Regions from separate parts of the Paenibacillus favisporus genome, predicted to be linked through region 1. Evidence: a T-box and tRNA genes for the amino acid it is inferred to sense, from the RefSeq annotation. Region 1 holds a T-box; the other holds one or more tRNA genes.

The links. The T-box of region 1 lies ahead of ABID47_RS16335 (glutamine--tRNA ligase/YqeY domain fusion protein). A T-box ahead of a tRNA ligase gene usually reads a tRNA of that ligase, here a tRNA-Gln.
Region 2: it encodes a tRNA-Gln, which carries the amino acid that the T-box ahead of ABID47_RS16335 (glutamine--tRNA ligase/YqeY domain fusion protein) is inferred to sense. The anticodon was not compared.

The regions. Positions count from the first base shown of each region.
Region 1 covers NZ_JBEPLV010000003.1:687,140-695,657, forward strand. Annotated here, with positions in the region: gene ABID47_RS16315 (polysaccharide deacetylase family protein) at 1-1,648, shown strand, start outside; gene ABID47_RS16320 (glycosyl hydrolase family 18 protein) at 1,698-2,771, shown strand; gene ABID47_RS16325 (helix-turn-helix transcriptional regulator) at 2,805-3,707, opposite strand; gene ABID47_RS16330 (glycoside hydrolase family 172 protein) at 3,910-4,992, shown strand; T-box leader at 5,077-5,340, shown strand; gene ABID47_RS16335 (glutamine--tRNA ligase/YqeY domain fusion protein) at 5,466-7,097, shown strand; gene ABID47_RS16340 (VOC family protein) at 7,223-7,906, shown strand; gene ABID47_RS16345 (LacI family DNA-binding transcriptional regulator) at 8,003-8,518, shown strand, end outside.
Region 2 covers NZ_JBEPLV010000008.1:499-9,016, reverse strand. Annotated here, with positions in the region: gene zwf (glucose-6-phosphate dehydrogenase) at 1-153, opposite strand, end outside; gene ABID47_RS28570 (YwmB family TATA-box binding protein) at 322-1,086, opposite strand; gene ABID47_RS28565 (hypothetical protein) at 1,262-1,594, shown strand; gene ABID47_RS28560 (response regulator transcription factor) at 1,702-2,349, opposite strand; gene ABID47_RS28555 (sensor histidine kinase) at 2,330-3,412, opposite strand; gene liaF (cell wall-active antibiotics response protein LiaF) at 3,428-4,075, opposite strand; gene ABID47_RS28545 (PspA/IM30 family protein) at 4,249-4,953, opposite strand; gene ABID47_RS28540 (PspC domain-containing protein) at 4,957-5,445, opposite strand; gene ABID47_RS28535 (PspA/IM30 family protein) at 5,450-6,124, opposite strand; gene ABID47_RS28530 (LiaF transmembrane domain-containing protein) at 6,203-6,508, opposite strand; tRNA gene ABID47_RS28525 (tRNA-Leu) at 7,245-7,324, opposite strand; tRNA gene ABID47_RS28520 (tRNA-Arg) at 7,343-7,419, opposite strand; tRNA gene ABID47_RS28515 (tRNA-Cys) at 7,432-7,505, opposite strand; tRNA gene ABID47_RS28510 (tRNA-Gly) at 7,515-7,589, opposite strand; tRNA gene ABID47_RS28505 (tRNA-Gln) at 7,596-7,670, opposite strand; tRNA gene ABID47_RS28500 (tRNA-His) at 7,693-7,768, opposite strand; tRNA gene ABID47_RS28495 (tRNA-Trp) at 7,800-7,873, opposite strand; tRNA gene ABID47_RS28490 (tRNA-Tyr) at 7,884-7,969, opposite strand; tRNA gene ABID47_RS28485 (tRNA-Thr) at 7,973-8,048, opposite strand; tRNA gene ABID47_RS28480 (tRNA-Phe) at 8,072-8,147, opposite strand; tRNA gene ABID47_RS28475 (tRNA-Asp) at 8,206-8,282, opposite strand; tRNA gene ABID47_RS28470 (tRNA-Met) at 8,320-8,393, opposite strand; tRNA gene ABID47_RS28465 (tRNA-Val) at 8,428-8,503, opposite strand.

The DNA of each region.
Region 1 (8,518 bases):
CGCAAGAACCGACCGCTACGCCGAACCGGACAAGTCGACGTGGCATAATCGAAGCGGGTTTGTCGCACTGTCTTATTTTGGGGTCAGCCGAACCGGAACGCCGCTTCTGATCGATAAAGCACAGCTCAAAGCCCAGCTGCAAACCCTCCATGATCAAGGCTATGTCACGGTGTCACAGCAGGACATCCTCGATTTCTACCATAAAGGGAAGGCGCTGCCGGACAAGGCGTTGTTTTTGTCCTTTGAGGACGGGCGCAATGACTCCAGTCTTTATGCCCAGCCTTTGCTGGAGAGATACAATGATAAGGCGACCTTCCTCACCTATGCCAACAAGATGGGGAACGGGGATCATAAATTCGTGCAGCCCAAGGAACTCCGCCGCATGATGAAAAGCGGATATTGGGAAATGGGGACCAACGGGTACCGTTTGACCTACATCAATATTTTCGATAAAAACGGTGGCTACATCGGCGTCAAGGACGAAAACAAGCTGGACAGCAAAGAGGACATCGAGCATTATAATCACTACCTTATGGATTTTATCCGCGATGAAAACATGATTCCGCTCGAGGACCGGGATACGATGCAGGCGCGGATCAGCAAGGACTATCAGCTGATGGACACGGTCTATACTGACAAACTCGGCTTCGTGCCCGGCGTCTATATGATCATGCATGCCAACGCGATGTACGGGAGCATGAACCCGCTTGTGACGGATGTAAATGACCGCAATATTCGTTCTCTATTCCAGATGCATTTTAACCTGGAGGGCAATGCGTTTAACGGGCCGTCACAGGATGTGTACAACCTGACCCGCGTCCAGCCTGAGCCCTATTGGTCAACCAACCATCTATTGATGAAAATCGGCAAGGACAGCGGCCAGCAAATGACGTACGTGACCGGGGACCAGAAGCAGTCGGGGCAGTGGAAGCAGGCTGGAGGCGCCGCCGAATTCAAGGATAACCGGATCGTTCTGACGTCACCGCCTGCCGGGGAAGGCAAGCTTTTGCTGGATCAAGGTGAACAGGCGCCGGAGGATTTCACCTTAAGCGCGAAGGTTTCCGGCAACGTGGTTGGCAAGCAGTCTTTTTACTTGAGGGACCCTGGAAACGGTCAGCAGTACGTGCGTGTCACGCTGGACCGCAATGAAATCCAGGTGGAGCAGAAGCTGTCCGGGTCGTCTGTAACCACCTTGGGTTCACAAAAGCTGGATCCGGTCAAGTGGTCTTCGGAGGACCTCGCCTTTGACAAGGCAACGGTGTATTCCGCAGAAGAAGCGCAGGCTGGCGCCAATACTAATGACGAGGATGAATATCCCCTCAACATCAAAAATACCCGACAGATTCAAATGAAGGTGTCGGGAAATCGGCTGGAGGTCATCGTGGACGGGCAGCCCGTTCTCCAAGCCCCGGTCGATCCTTCGCTGAAGGGCGGTGCCATTGGACTGGGATCAGCCTATAGTCCGCAAAACACCAAGGACGATATCTATGATGGAATCTTTGAGGATGTCACGGTGACTACGGAAAATGCGGCGGATGGAAAAACCTCGGTGTGGTATACGAATAAGCTGCTCGGCTGGAAAAAAGTCGCTGCGCAGGTTGAGCATGCCATGGACGCGACGATCGATTGGGCCATCGATACGTTCTGACGAAAGAGCAATTTCAAAGGCGAAATGGCGGTGTAATGAGAAGATGGGTATGAAGCAAGTGGCTCAATCCGGATGGACGACTTTGATGCTTGTCATCGTCGCCGTAGGGGTCGGTTTCAGCATTTGGATGAGGCAGCCGGCGATGCAAGCGGCGGCTCCGCCGGCCAGAACTCCTGTGGACCTTACCGCATGGGTGGTGGATTGGCAGTGGGAGTCGGGGCTTGCGGATACAGGAGAGCTGGGCAAGGCTCTGAGCCGTGTTCAGGCGTTTGCCGCCTATTTTGACGAATCGGATCAGCCCTATTTTACGAAGGCGTTCCATGAAGCGCTGCCGCAAATCCGGGAAACGGCGGAGGCTGCCGGCATCGACGAGTTGAACTTGACCCTTGTTAACGATATCGTGCGGCAGGACGGCAGCGAGTCCCCCAAAGACTCGGAGCTGGTCTCGCGGCTGGTATCCACGAAGGTAGCACGGGAGAAGCACATTGCCGAGATTGAAGCGCTGCTCGATCAATACTCGTTTCAAGGGGTGGAGATCGATTATGAGCGCATCCCGGACAAGGACTGGGGTTATATGACCGCTTTTTACCGCGAATTGTATGAGCGAATGCATGCCAAGGGGAAATCGCTCCGCATCGTGCTGGAGTCAATGGCTCCCGTCGAAACGCTGAAGCTGCCCGAAGGGCCTGAATATGTGATGATGGCCTACAATCTGTACGGTACGCACAGCGGTCCGGGACCCAAAGCGGACAAAGCTTTTCTGAAAAAATTAGCCAAGCGGATGACAGCCGTTCCGGGGGTGAAGACGATCGCGATTGCGGCCGGGGGCTTTGACTGGCATGGGGATCAAGTGACTGCCATTACCGAACAGCAGGCCGTAAAGATACGGTACACGAACGGCTCGGAGCTTAAGCGGGACACGGCCAGCGGAAGTCTGCACTATCAGTACACCGATGATAAGAACGTAAAACATACGGTGTGGTATGCGGACGGTTCAACGCTGACTTCCTGGATCGACACGCTGCGCCAAGCCGGGATTAGCCATGTGGCCGTCTGGAGGCTGGGGGAACTCGGAAGCGGCACTTTGGACAAGCTGGTTCAAGCTGCCACAACGGCAAAGTAAATAAAGGCCGCTTCGCGTTTACGCGTCAGCGGCTTAATGATGGATTTCCGGAGCACCCATGGAGGCATGGGTGCTCATGTATTTTTTCGGAGAGATTCCGCAGGCGGACTTAAACGCTTTGCTGAAAGCGTAAATGCTGCTGTAGCCAACCTGCTCGGAGATCGCGGACAAGGATAACCGGCTGTACATCATCAGCTCCTTGGCCCGCTCCATCCGGTACCGGATCTGGAATTGGTGCGGGGACACGTCATACGTCTGCTTGAATACGCGCGAGAAATGATACAGGCTCAAGCAGGCCGTTTTGGACAAGTCCTCCAGCCGGATCACGGTATCGTAATGCTCCATAATGTGGGTCACCGCCCGCTCCATCGCAGCCTGATGCAGCGAGAGCCGACCATGTCCGGCCGCTTTCAGGCCCTTGATGATCAAATACAGAATATCCAGCACGAGCGATTTCTGAAGCAGCGGAAATTCGGCATCCCGGCGCTCGTAGGCGTGGATGAGCCGCATCAGCTCCTGATGAATTTCCGCATGGTTCTGTACCCGGATCAGATGGGGGATTTCCAGCACGGAACCCAGCCAATCCGGCCGGAGCCACGAAAGCTCTTGTTGGCTGCATTCCGCCCGCAGCTTAAAGTTAATCGGTACCTCCTCGTAGTCTTCATAATACAGGGCGTCGAAATGGATATGGGGCATCCAGCAGGGGCCCCTGGAACGGACAAATTCATGCTCTATACCGGGCTTGAACAGCAGCAGGTCGCCTGGAAACACAGTCAGTGAATCCCCGCCAATCCGGATGTCGAGCTCGCCTTGTTCAACATACAGCAGTTCGTAATCAAAAATGATCCGCGGCGCCAGTTTCATACGGTCAACTTTGTGATGCCACGCCCTTCGCACGTAGGGGGATAAGGCTTGCAGCAGCTGTTGCCGGTCCATACGCTTTGACAGCTCCCTCCACTAATGGTCCCGTATCCGGGTTTCCGCTCTTTCAGCGGCTCGGCGGTTCTTTATTCTGACAATAGCAAGAATGGATAACAAATAACAAGTCCCAACATCGATAAAGAGGGGAAACGCCTGTAGAATGACTTGTAACCGCTTTAATGCAAATCCGATTTGACCAATGACAGGAGAGATGAGCATGGAACCTTTTAACGGGCTGAACATGGGCCTGGGCAATCTATTCCGGATGTCCTCGGCACAGACGAGATCGATCAGCGCGGAAAATGTGACGGGAGCTAAAGGAAAAGGCGGCATGGCCACCCAGGGAACCGGAGCGAATGCCGGCCGGGATTTGGGTCAAGGATGGAAAATATCGCCATCGGTGGAGATCAAACCGGGTGAGGTGTTTACCGCCGCAGAAATCGACGGACCCGGGGCCATTCAGCATATTTGGCTGACCTGCTTTCCGGACAGCTGGCGTCATATGATTCTGCGCTTTTATTGGGATGATGAGCCGGAGCCTTCCGTAGAAGTGCCTGTCGGCGACTTCTTCTGCAACGGATGGTGCGAGCGGAGCAATGTCAACTCCCTGCCTGTGGCGGTCAATCCCGCCGGCGGGATGAACAGCTATTGGGTGATGCCGTTTCGCAAGAAAGCCCGGGTTACGGTAGAGAACCGGATGGACAAACCCGTCGTGCTGTATTACCAGTTCACCTATACGCTGACCGAAGTGCCGGAGGATGCGGCCTATTTTCACGCCCAATGGCGCCGGAGCAACCCCTTGCCGTATAAGCAGGACCATGTGCTTCTGGATGGCGTGAAGGGGAGGGGACAGTATGTCGGCACGTACATCGCATGGCAGGTGAACAACACGGGGTGGTGGGGAGAAGGCGAGATCAAGTTCTATATGGACGGCGACCGCGATTTCCCGACGATTTGCGGCACCGGAACCGAAGATTATTTTGGCGGCGCCTGGAATTTTGAGCATCCACAGGGACAGTACGGTGCGTTTTCCACTGCCTATTTGGGCTTTCACCAGCAAATCAGACCGGACGGCCTGTACCGGAGCCAGCAGCGATTCGGGATGTACCGCTGGCATGTGATGGATCCGATCCGGTTTGAACAGGATTTGAAGGTAACGATCCAGGCGCTCGGTTGGCGTTCCGGCGGCCGCTATTTGCCGCTGCAGGACGATATCGCCTCCGTCGCTTTCTGGTATCAGTCCGAGCCGCACACCCCGCATCCGCCGCTGCCGGATAACGATGGCCTGGAGGTTATTTAATCCCCGCCTTTCCGGTTAAAGCATGCATAATGCGGTTTACATTGGCCGAAAATGATGTTAATATGGTCAAAATCAAATCGGAACGAAAACGCGGTGAAGAGAAGAGTAGATGAACGAGCAGCCTTGCAGAGAGCTCCGGCAGCTGTGAAGGAGCAGGCCGCCCGTCATTGAAGCAAGCCTCCGAGCGGCGCATCGGAAGAGGGATCCTCATTTCTTCGGATGGTGCGACAGGAGCTCCTGTTACAGAGCTAGGGTATAAGCATGCGTCCATGCCGTACCCGAAGAGGCGGATGTAGCGATAGATCCGCGAACCGGGGTGGCACCGCGAAATACAATCTCGTCCCCAAGACGTCAGCGTCTTGGAGGCGGGATTTTTTTGTTTTCTTTTTGATTGATATAAGAGCAGGAGGGGACAGTTTATGGAAGGAAAAGTAAGGAAAGAAGAAGCCGTGGATTTTCTAACGTAAACCGTGATGGAGGATGTGGAGAACGAAACGTATTCTAGACCGATCGCGACCCGGTTTCCGCCTGAGCCGAACGGCTATTTGCACATCGGAAGCGCCTATGCCATTCACGTGAACGCAGCCATTGCCGAAGCATTTCACGGGAAGATGAATCTGCGCTTTGACGATACGAATCCGCTGAAGGAAGACATGAAATACGTGGAGGCGATCCGGGAGGATGTCCGGTGGCTTGGTCTGGACTTGCCGGTGTACTTTGGCTCGGATTATTCGGAAGAGATCTTCGAAGCGGCTTTGAAGCTCATCCGTAAAGGAAAGGCTTATGTCTGCGATTTGTCGGCGGAGGAAATGACGGAATACCGCGGAACGCTCACGGAGCCTGGAAGAAACAGTCCTTATCGCGAGCGGTCTGTGGAGGACAATCTATCCCTGTTCCATCAAATGAAGGAAGGCCGGTTCCCGGACGGCGCCAAGGTGCTGCGGGCCAAAATCGACATGTCCTCGCCCAACATCAACTTGAGGGACCCGGTCTTGTACCGCATCATCCACGCTGAGCATTACCGGACAGGGAGTGAGTGGTGCGTGTATCCGATGTATGACTTTGCCCATCCGATCCAGGATGCCATCGAGGGCATTACGCATTCGCTGTGCTCCGCGGAATTCAGGGATCACCGCCCCTTGTACGAATGGGTGCTGCGCGAGCTGGAAGTACCGGAACCCCCGAAGCAGCGGGAATTCGGACGTCTGAACGTTTCCGGAATGGTCACGAGCAAAAGGTACATCAGGGAGCTGGTCGAAGGCGGATTCGTCGACGGCTGGGATGATCCCCGCCTTCCGACCTTGAAGGGGCTGCGGCGAAGAGGCGTTACGCCGGAAGGCCTCCGGCGGTTCATGCAGGAAGTGGGCATGCTGAGGGGGAGCAGCACGGTGGATGCGGCGATGCTCGACCACTTCATCCGCCAGGATTTAAAGGATAAGTCTGTCGCTGTGATGGCTGTGCTTAATCCGCTTAAAGTCGTCATCACGAATTATCCGAAGGATCAGGTGGAAATGCTGCATCTCAACCACAGTGATGCTGATCCGATGCTTGGCGGCAGGGATGTCCCCTTTTCCGGAGAATTGTATATCGAGCGGGAGGACTTTATGGAACATCCGGTACCGGGCTTTCATCGTCTGTTTCCGGGAGGCGAAGCTCGATTGAAGGGGGCGTACTATGTAAAATGCCATCATGCCGTCAAGGATCCGGAGACCGGTGAAGTGAAAGAGCTGCACTGCACGTACGATCCCGAGACAAAAAGCGGGACCGGGTTCAGCGGCAGAAAGGTGAAGTCGACGATACATTGGGTGTCCGCCGCACACGGTGTTCCCGCCGAGATCCGCTTGTACGGCAGCCTGCTGAAAGATGCCGCGTCCGTGGCGGAATCGGACAATGATTGGGCAGAGCTGGTATCTCCCGATTCCCGAATCATTTTCAGGCAAGCGATCATGGAGCCATGGATGAAAAATGCTTCACCGGATGCCAAATACCAGTTTATCCGCCAAGGCTATTTCTGCCTGGATCACAAAGATCTGACCGGGCCGGTACCGATATTTAACCGGATCGTTTCGCTGAAAGATTCGTGGAAGAGGGAAGCATTGCGTTGACCTGCGACGGAAGCGGGCCAGGTCATGTGCCCTACGGTGAACGGGGTATGCCGCATTTTGAAATGCTGCATACGCTGCCGCAGAGCAATACATTGATAATCAGAAGCACATGGAGGTCTTTTACGATGAAAATCCAACAACTTACGATAAATACCCGGCATTTTGCGGAGATGAAGCAATTTTACGCCGGGAAGCTCGGTCTTCCAGTGGCCGAAGAACAGCCGGATAGGGTCACCATTCAAGCCGGCGGCAGCCAGCTCATTCTTCAGAAGGCGGCAGCGCCCGGCGAAAAATCGATGTACCATATTGCCTTTACGATTCCGACGAATCAGCTCGAAGCAGCCAAAAAATGGGCCGCTCAGCGTGGAATTACACTGTTCCGCGATCAGGACGGGGATCAATTTCATTTCGGGAACTGGAATGCCGATGCCCTGTATTTTTACGATCCGGATGAGAATCTGATTGAATTCATTGCCCACCATTCCTTTGATAACGCCGAAAATGAAGACTTTACAAGCAGCCAGCTGCTGCGGATCAGCGAAATCGGGCTCCCTGTTGATGAAGTAGCCGCTGCCGTGGAACAGATTCAAACGAAGCTGGGACTGTCCATGTGGAGCGGCGACGGCCGGCAATTTGCGGCGATGGGCGACGCCGAGGGCTTGTTGATCGTGGTGGACCGCGAACGGCCTTGGTTTCCGGACGGAAGAGCGCCGATTGTCAGCGGGACACGGGTTGTCATTCAGGCACCAGGCAACGAGCAGCTTTTGCTGCAGGCAGATCAGTACGACATTCAGTCCCGGGATGAATAATCCGCTGCGGCTGGTCCACTATCGTAATGAGGACCGGAGTCAGCGTGATATAATAAAGGAACCATTCGAAATGAAAAAGTCAGAAGGCAGGGAGTTATGGCCAACATTCACGAAATCGCCAGACGAGCCGGTGTTTCGGTATCCACGGTATCCCGGGTTCTCAACCAGCATCCGTACGTTTCCGCTGAGAAAAGAGCCGCCGTGCAGCGAGCCATCGACGAACTGGATTACACGCCAAACCGCAATGCGGTTGATTTAATCCGCGGCCGGACCCGCAGCATCGGCGTGATCATCCCGTACAACAACAACCCGGCTTTCGACCGGATGCTAAGCGGTGTATTGAACAAATCGGTTGAGGAAGATTACACCGTGACCGTGCTTCCAACCCGGTATGATCCGGAGAAAGAGCTGGAGTATTTAACGATGCTGAAAACTAAACTGCTCGACGGGATCATCATTACGTCCCGTGCCAACGATTGGTCGTCCATCGTCCCCTTTGCGGGATATGGTCACATCGTAGCCTGCGAGTATACGGAACTGGAGGAAATCGGCTGCGCGTACATTGACCGGTATGCCGCGACGCTCGAGGTGTTTTCCTTCCTGAAAAACTGG
Region 2 (8,518 bases), on a different contig from region 1:
GATGACCGCAAAATCCTCGGCTAATTTACCTTCACGGTACAAACTATAAATGGCAGGAAACAGTTTGCGTTTGGCCAAATCCCCGGTTGCCCCGAAAATAAAAAATACAGCACCAGGTGTTTTGAGTGCTTCAAGATTTTGATTTTCAGTCATGGCTCCTCATTCTTTCTATGTCGTATTTTGGTCTCTTCAAAATCCCGATTTTACACCATAATTTGGTGGCATAAAATGATTGATGTCATTTTAGCACATTCATCAGTATGATGCTATCCGTTTAACTTGGTGGTAAATCAAAAATTTCTTTCTGCGTTCCAGGCAGGTCTAATACTCAATCGTAATGACCGGAAGCCCGATCGTCACCCGGCTGCTGCCGGTCGATTGATCCTCATGAACCGCCACCTGCATGTTCAGAACCTTCCCTCCGCTTTGGATGCCGGACCGCAATGAAGGCACCTCGTAAGCGTTGCTGACCGTAGTCGCATCCTCGTAGGTTTCCGCCTTAGTCGCCGCCATATTTCTGAAAATGCCATCCTCTACCGCTTTCATGGTCGAATCGGCAGTATGCTCCCCTTTAACCGTTCCCTGCAAAGAAGCATTCCATTCAGCATCGATGCCGTTTTCGTGCAATGCTTGTCCGTATTCCGACTGGAGTTCGGTCAAGGCGCTCAGCTGCTCATCACCAGCCGCCTCCAGTTGAATAATAATATAACTGCGATCCTCTGAAATCTCCTGCCAGTTAAACCGCACGTTAACGCCATTTTTCGTATCCACGACCCGGTATGTCAAGTGACCGCCTTCCGTCAGCTGCTGTACTCCCGGCAGATTCAGCGATTGGGACAGCCCCTCGGCCGCCTCGTACGCATCCTGATTTCCGTTGGCTTCCCAGTCTCCCTGCCACTTCACAACCAGACGCTGCGGCACGTCTACCACTTCATTTCCCAGCTTCAAGAGGGTGCGCAATTCTTCCGGATCCTGATGGGACGGCGCCGACATCTGATTCGCACTGTACCACAAATACCCCATCCATACCAAAGCCGCTACGCATACCGCCAAACCTAAACCTGCCCATCTCCGGACTGCCATCATCCCTCATACATCCCTTCACCAGGAAATCTATCAATCTACTAAAAGGATGTCCGTTTCCGGGGCGATTATACCTAAAGCCGCACGATAGGCGAAATTGGGTGAATGACCATAGCCGCGTCCATAGGCGGTGAATACACTGGTTAATAAAAATGATAAGGGAGGTTCGCACACTTCCATGATCCCTATTTACCCATTAACAGAAGAAAATATTCGGCGGCACTGCGGCAAAATGGTCGCCGCCTGTATGTATGACGGCAGAGTATATACCGGAAAGCTGACCGAGTGCAAAGACGGCCATATTATTCTGAACGGGCCGGAAGGCACCCAGCTGCACGGCGCCAAAGTAAAGAGCGGCCATAAAAAACGCGCTAAGGGGCCTGTAGCCAAAGCTCCACAAAAAGCCACCGTCCGCGCCTTCTATCCTTATTATCCGTATGGCTATGGATTCGGCTTTGGGGCTGGCCTGGCGCTGAGTCTGGCTACCCTAGGGCTGCTGTTTTTGATTTAGCGGTCTTCAAAACTTACACATCATTATCTAAAAAAGCCCCTGGAAGCTATCCGCTCCTCAGGGGCTTTTCATCTGCTATGGATTAATTTGCTCTGGATTCAATCCAACTATTCCGCCAGACCGTTCTTGTAAGCGTAGATCGCCGCCTGCGTGCGGTCGTCTACGCCCAGCTTCGCCAGGATGTTCGTCACATGGAACTTGACCGTTTTGATTCCAATGATGAGGTCATCGGCGATTTCCTGGTTGGACTTGCCCTGCGCCAATAGGCGGAGCACATCCATTTCGCGGTCGGTCAGCTCCTTGTGCGCCGGGGCCTCCACCTCCGGATGGCGGAACCGGTTCATCATCTTGGAGGCGACCTGCGATTCCAAGACCGATTGGCCGCGCGCCGCGGCGCGGATGGCGTCGGCGATTTCACTTGCGCGCGACGTCTTCAGCAGGTAGCTGAATGCGCCGGCCTCAATAACCGGGTACATTTTCTCGTCGTCCAAATAGCTTGTCAGCACGATCACCTTGCAGTCCGGGTACAGCTTCAGCAGCTGCCGCGTCGCCTCAATCCCGTCCATGCCCTCCATCACCAGGTCCATCAGGACGACGTCGGGTTTGTATTCCCGGGCAAGGCGGATGCCTTCCTCCCCGCTGCCTGCCTCGCCGACGACTTCGATGCCGTCCTCAGTCCCCAGCACGGCTGCCAGACCGATCCGCACCATCTCGTGGTCATCGACGAGCAGCACTTTAATCATGGGTGTTTCCATTTCCAACATCCTCACTCCCTGCTTTGTCTTCAGATACAATCGGCACGGTAATTTCGATTCGCGTACCCTTGCCGGGCGCCGTAATGATCTGGATCGATCCGCCGATTTCGTTGACGCGTTCCTGCATATTGGAAAGGCCGTAAGAGGCCTGTTTTGTCTCGTTTAGTTCGAAGCCCTGGCCGTCGTCACGCAGCATGACCCAGACCATGTCTTTCTTTTGGTGAATCCGGATTTCCATCTTATCCGCTTTGGCATGCCGGAGCGTGTTAGACATCGCTTCCTGGATGATTCGGAACAGATGGTTTTCGATTCCTTTTACCAGGTGGATGCCTTTGTCCATTTCAAACACGATTTCCATCGGAACCTTTACTTTGAGCTCTTTGATCAGCTCGCCGAGGCCTTGCTCCAGCGGCTTGCCTTCCAGATAGACCGGCCGGAGATGCAGCAGCAGTGCTCTCATTTCCGATTGGGCCACGGCGGCCATTTCTTCGATGAGCGCCACCTGGCGCTGGGCCTTGTCAAAATCCTTCTCAAGCGTCCTCCCCACAGCCGTCGCCGTCATCGATATCGCAAACAGCTGCTGGGATACCGCATCATGCAGCTCCCGCGCCAGACGCTGGCGCTCCTCTACAATAGCCGATATCCGCGCCTGCTCGGCCAGCTGGGCATTGTTCGTGGACAAGCGCTGAAGGGAGTTCACCTGCTCCTCCCACTTTTTGCTGATGCGCCCAAGCTGCTCGCCAAGGCGCCCGACCTCATCGCTGCCAAGCTCCGGTACGGAGCGGGCGACGTTCCCTTTTTCCCAGGAGAGCAGCGTTTCCCGCAGCCGTTCCAGCTTCATTTTTACCCGGTAGCTCTGATAGAACCCGAAGATAGCTCCCAGACCGATCGGAACCAGGATCAGCGTAGCACCGGCCTGCAGCGTTTTTTGCCAAGAATCAAACGGGGCCAAATAACCATATGTATAAAGCACGTAAAAAATGATCAGGAGCATAACAAAAGAAAGAAGGGCCCCCTCGCCCATGCTCCGGGAGACCATATTAGCCGGTTTTCGGGTTTTCATCAGGGAACCCTCCTCCTATGACAGATCAATATCAACATCTCCTACCAGGTAGGAAATATGGAATTTAACTTTGTATTCGCTGGTCTCATAATTAGGGGATTTCCAGTTCAAACGGTTCATCAAGCCGTTATCCCGGTGCCCTCTGAAATCGATCGCGCCGAACAGGACGAACACTTCAAGCTCCACCCCGTAATACTCCGGAATTTTGATGTCCGTATCCCCCATGATGCCTTGAAACATCATCACCGTACGGTGTTCCTCGGGGATCGCAAGCGACAAATCCAGATCGGCTTCGTTGATAACATGCCAGACGCTCTGGCTTCTCATAGCCCAAGGGACCTGATCCCAATTGTAATGCCCCGAAAAGCCCTGCTTCTGCAGGTACCCGTCCCGGTTCTGCACCTTCCTTGCCTTTACAAAAAACCATCCCAGGGAGATCAGCGCAATCCCCAGCACGATCAGCAAATGATCAATCAGCAGCAGGATGGCTCCGACCGCCACAAGACGGTAGCCTCTCTTCACTTTTCCGCCGCGAATCGTATAAATTCCCATAAGAATGAATAAGAGGGCGACGATGGTAAAAAAGCCGACCCACCTGCCGAAGAGCATGAGGAGGCCGATCCCGATGAGAATCAGCGCAATGAAGCGATTTCTTTTTTCCATGCCGCACCTCCTTATGATGTCTTGGTTTATCGGAAAAGTAAGACCGGAAAAGCCATAGGGTTGTGACGGGCACACTCCTTATGGCTTCACCGGGATCCAGGAAGATGTGAATGAGGTCTCGCGCCCTTATTCCATTCTTCCTAGCATATCATATTGTCCGCAGAATTGAATACTTATTCTTTATTCGATTTGGAAGGAGCGGCAGCCGATGGGTTCAGCTTGCTTTTCAGCGCGCTGAGCTGTTCTTCCACCTTCAGCTGCTTCTCCGCATCGACCGGGCTGGTGAAAGCGGATGTTTCCGGACGGTAAGGGGCACGCATCACATCGGCTTCAGCTTCCATTTGCATGATCTTTTCTTCCATGCGGTGGAATCCAAGGGACGCGCTGCCGCTTTCGATCGTATGCAGGCTGCTGATTTGAGACATTTGCTTTTTGGCTTTCGCCATTTGCGCACGGGCTACGAGCTCATTGCGCTTGTTGCGCATTTTGTAGAACTCGTCTTTCATGTCATGGAGCTGCTGTACCAGTTCTTTGGCTTGCGCCTCGGATTGAGCGTGCAGTTCTTGGTACTCAGACAGTTTTTGGTCAAAATAAATCTTTTCCTCGAGCAGCTTGCGCGCTACTTCTTCCTGGCCGTTACGAAGTGCCAGTTCAGCTTGAGCCTCACGTTGGCCGGCCATCTTCACCGCTTCTTCCACGCGCTGCTTCATGCGGCGTTCATTGGCCATTTGCTTCGCTACTGTAACTTCTGCGTCATGGATTTCTGCCTCCATATCGCGCAGATACTGGTTCAGCATAATTACCGGATCTTCAACTTTATCCAATACCTCGTTCACCGATGCTTTCGTCATATCCTTAATTCTTTTAAATACTCCCATGTTTTACACTTCTCCCTTCTCGTACTTAGATAATTTTTTTTTCAATTCCTCAAGCTCTTTCTTCATAGCTTTCTTCTCGATATCTTCCATCATGGCGTCCAGGTCGGATGCGGACGAGCTGTATCCGCCCGGTCTGCCTCCGCCGTAAGGCGAACCGTTGTATTTGGCTCTAGGGTCAAAAGATTGGGCACCATAAGCGCCATTGCCTTGCTGACCGTTGCCGTAGTAGCTGCCGGACCCCATACTATTGCCGTAGTATCCGCCCCCAGCTACCCCCGGTCCCGGTCCATATGGATTAAAAGGTGTCGTTGGTTCTTTAGGGATGACCAAAGCCGCGATAAAGTAGATGAACAGCGTGGTCCCGCCGGTAAATGGGATACTGATCAAGAACAGGATCCGCAGCAGCGTGGAATCGATGCCCAATGTATCGGACAGCCCCCCGCACAAACCGGTGACCATTTTATCGCGGGTCGATCGGTATAGCTTGCTCATGACGTTACTCCTTTCCGCTGTTGTTCAGCTTTTCCTTCAGGCGGGCCAGCTCCCTTTCCAGCACGCTGGATACCGTTCCGCTGGCTTGTTCGAACAGTTCCTGACCGCCGCGGCGCAGGTCGCGCAGACTGCGTGCTTCAAATTCCCAATCGGAAATGCGGTCTTCCAGACGGTTGAACATCTTGGGAACATCCTGTCCGCCAAAACCTTCCATTCGCTGATTCATCCGCTGCTGAAGTCTGAGGGTTTCCATCCGTGCCGCGTAGTATTGACGTTTGCTGTACACGGTTTGGTACTCCAATTTCAGGTCGTTCAGCTGATTTTCCAGCTCGGTGAGCGACTGGCGGGTTGTATCCAGCAGTCCTCCGTATTGCTCGAGCTTTTCTTCATAGATGATTTTTTCCTGCAGTGCGAGCTTGGCTAGATGATCCTCGCCGGCCTTCAGAGCCAGCAGCGCCTGCTCCTCACGCTTTTCCTTCATACTGGATGCCTGATCCACTTGCTGCTTCAGCTGTCTCACATGAGCGGAGTACTGCTGAACGAGCTTCTCGGCTTCCATAATATCGTCACGCGTTGATGCCAAAAACTGATCGATCAACCGTACCGGGTCCTGACTTTGTTCCAAACGTTCATTTAATGTCGCTACGGTGATATCCCGTACCCTGCGAAATACGCTCATCTGTTTTTGCTCCCTCCTTATAAGCTGTGATCGCCTATTCGTTTGATTGTATTTATTGAAGGTAATTCTTTGTTACCGTTACATCCACTTCGACGACTTCTTACCTTTCAGCAGCATAATCCCGAACACTACCAGGGCAATTCCCAGCAGCGGTCCGATGATCCAGGACAGCTTCGCCAGAAGTCCCATGACACCGAATGCGAGGATAATCGTACCGATTACCACCTTACCTCTGCGAATTCCATAATAGCCGAGCACGATCATCAGGATCGGGAAGATCAATCCGATCAGCCTGCCGAATAATGGAGCGAATACTCCCAGGAGCATCAGTGCTCCGATTGCGATCAATACGATCGCCCAACCAGAAGTTTTATTTGTTCTCATGCATTGTCACCGCCTTTCGTTTGTATCAACCTTATGACTCTATTTTAGGTTCTATCCGGGTTTTCCAAAACGGACCCCAGACGGTTTTTAATCCTAGACCTAAGTCGGGGGAAGCCTCGGACCTTAGACGAAGCAAGCTTTTTCTGCATGGAACGCGGCAGCCACATCCTCCACTGGCAGCCCCAATATCCCGCCAATAAAACATGAACGACACGCTTTGGGAACTTTAATGAGCAGTCTTTTTATACATTGCTTGGGATAGGAATCGTTGGAGGCTCTGAGCAAGGGATTTAGCACTTAGCTAAAGAAACATTGAGCCTGTTTAGCCTAGGTAAAGCCGGCTGGAATGGTTTATCAACTTTAAACAAGGATGAGGAACACGTTCAAAGGGAGTAATGGTAGAACGAACCGATTGATCAGAGGATCTTTTTCAAGGCTGTTGTACACCCTCTTACTCCCATCTTACGAGGGCATGTCATATAACGAGAACATCTATGCGGATAGGACCTACATAAAACAACAGGATACGAATTAAACGCCATACAAGCCATACAAATAAACGCAATACGAATTAAAATGGCCGCCTTTCTGCGGGATATCATCAGGTGGCTGATTGGAAGGAGGAGTGCAATATAATGGGAGGAGAGACTAACGAACGACGAACGATGGCTCGGTTTACAATGTTAGTCTATACAAGAAAAAGCCTTGGAAAGATATCCAAGGCTTTTCTCTATGATGCCGGTGAAGGGACTCGAACCCCCACGGTTTCCCTCACGATTTTGAGTCGCGCGCGTCTGCCAATTCCGCCACACCGGCATATTCAGTTAAAAAAAATGGCGCGCCCTAAGAGATTCGAACTCCTGACCTTTTGATTCGTAGTCAAACGCTCTATCCAGCTGAGCTAAGGGCGCATATGAAATTAATGGAGGCGCCACCCAGATTCGAACTGGGGATAAAGCTTTTGCAGAGCTGTGCCTTACCACTTGGCTATGGCGCCGAAATCAAATGGAGCGGACGACGGGAATCGAACCCGCGACCCTCGCCTTGGCAAGGCGATGCTCTACCGCTGAGCCACGTCCGCTTAAACTGGCTGGGGATATAGGATTCGAACCTATGCATGACGGAGTCAAAGTCCGTTGCCTTACCGCTTGGCTAATCCCCAACAAGATTGTCATTATAAGTTATGGGGCGATCGATGGGACTTGAACCCACGAATGCCGGAGCCACAATCCGGTGCGTTAACCCCTTCGCCACGACCGCCATAATAAAAGATATGAAGCTGTATTTCGAATGGCAGGGGCAGCAGGAATTGAACCCACACTAACGGTTTTGGAGACCGCTGTTCTACCTTTAAACTATGCCCCTATAATAAAACTGGTGGAGGCTGATGGATTCGAACCACCGAACTCGTACGAGAACAGATTTACAGTCTGCTGCGTTTGGCCACTTCGCTAAGCCTCCATATGGTGCCGGCGAGAGGACTTGAACCCCCAACCTACTGATTACAAGTCAGTTGCTCTACCAATTGAGCTACACCGGCTTTTATGCTTGTTATTAAATTCATGGTGGCTCGGGACGGAATCGAACCGCCGACACGAGGATTTTCAGTCCTCTGCTCTACCGACTGAGCTACCGAGCCTAATTTTGTTTCTAATTAAGAGCATTATTGCAACAAACTAAACTCTCAAGAAAATAAATGGCGGAACCGACGGGATTCGAACCCGCGATCTCCTGCGTGACAGGCAGGCATGTTAGGCCTCTACACCACGGTTCCACGGCCAATTATGTATCTCCATACATAAGGAGATAAATTGCGGGGGCAGGATTTGAACCTGCGACCTTCGGGTTATGAGCCCGACGAGCTACCGGACTGCTCCACCCCGCGTCATTAAAAATATTTATTTTCTTTAAAGTATACATGGTGGAGGCTGAGGGGATCGAACCCCCGACCCTCTGCTTGTAAGGCAGATGCTCTCCCAGCTGAGCTAAGCCTCCATAAGAAACACTTTT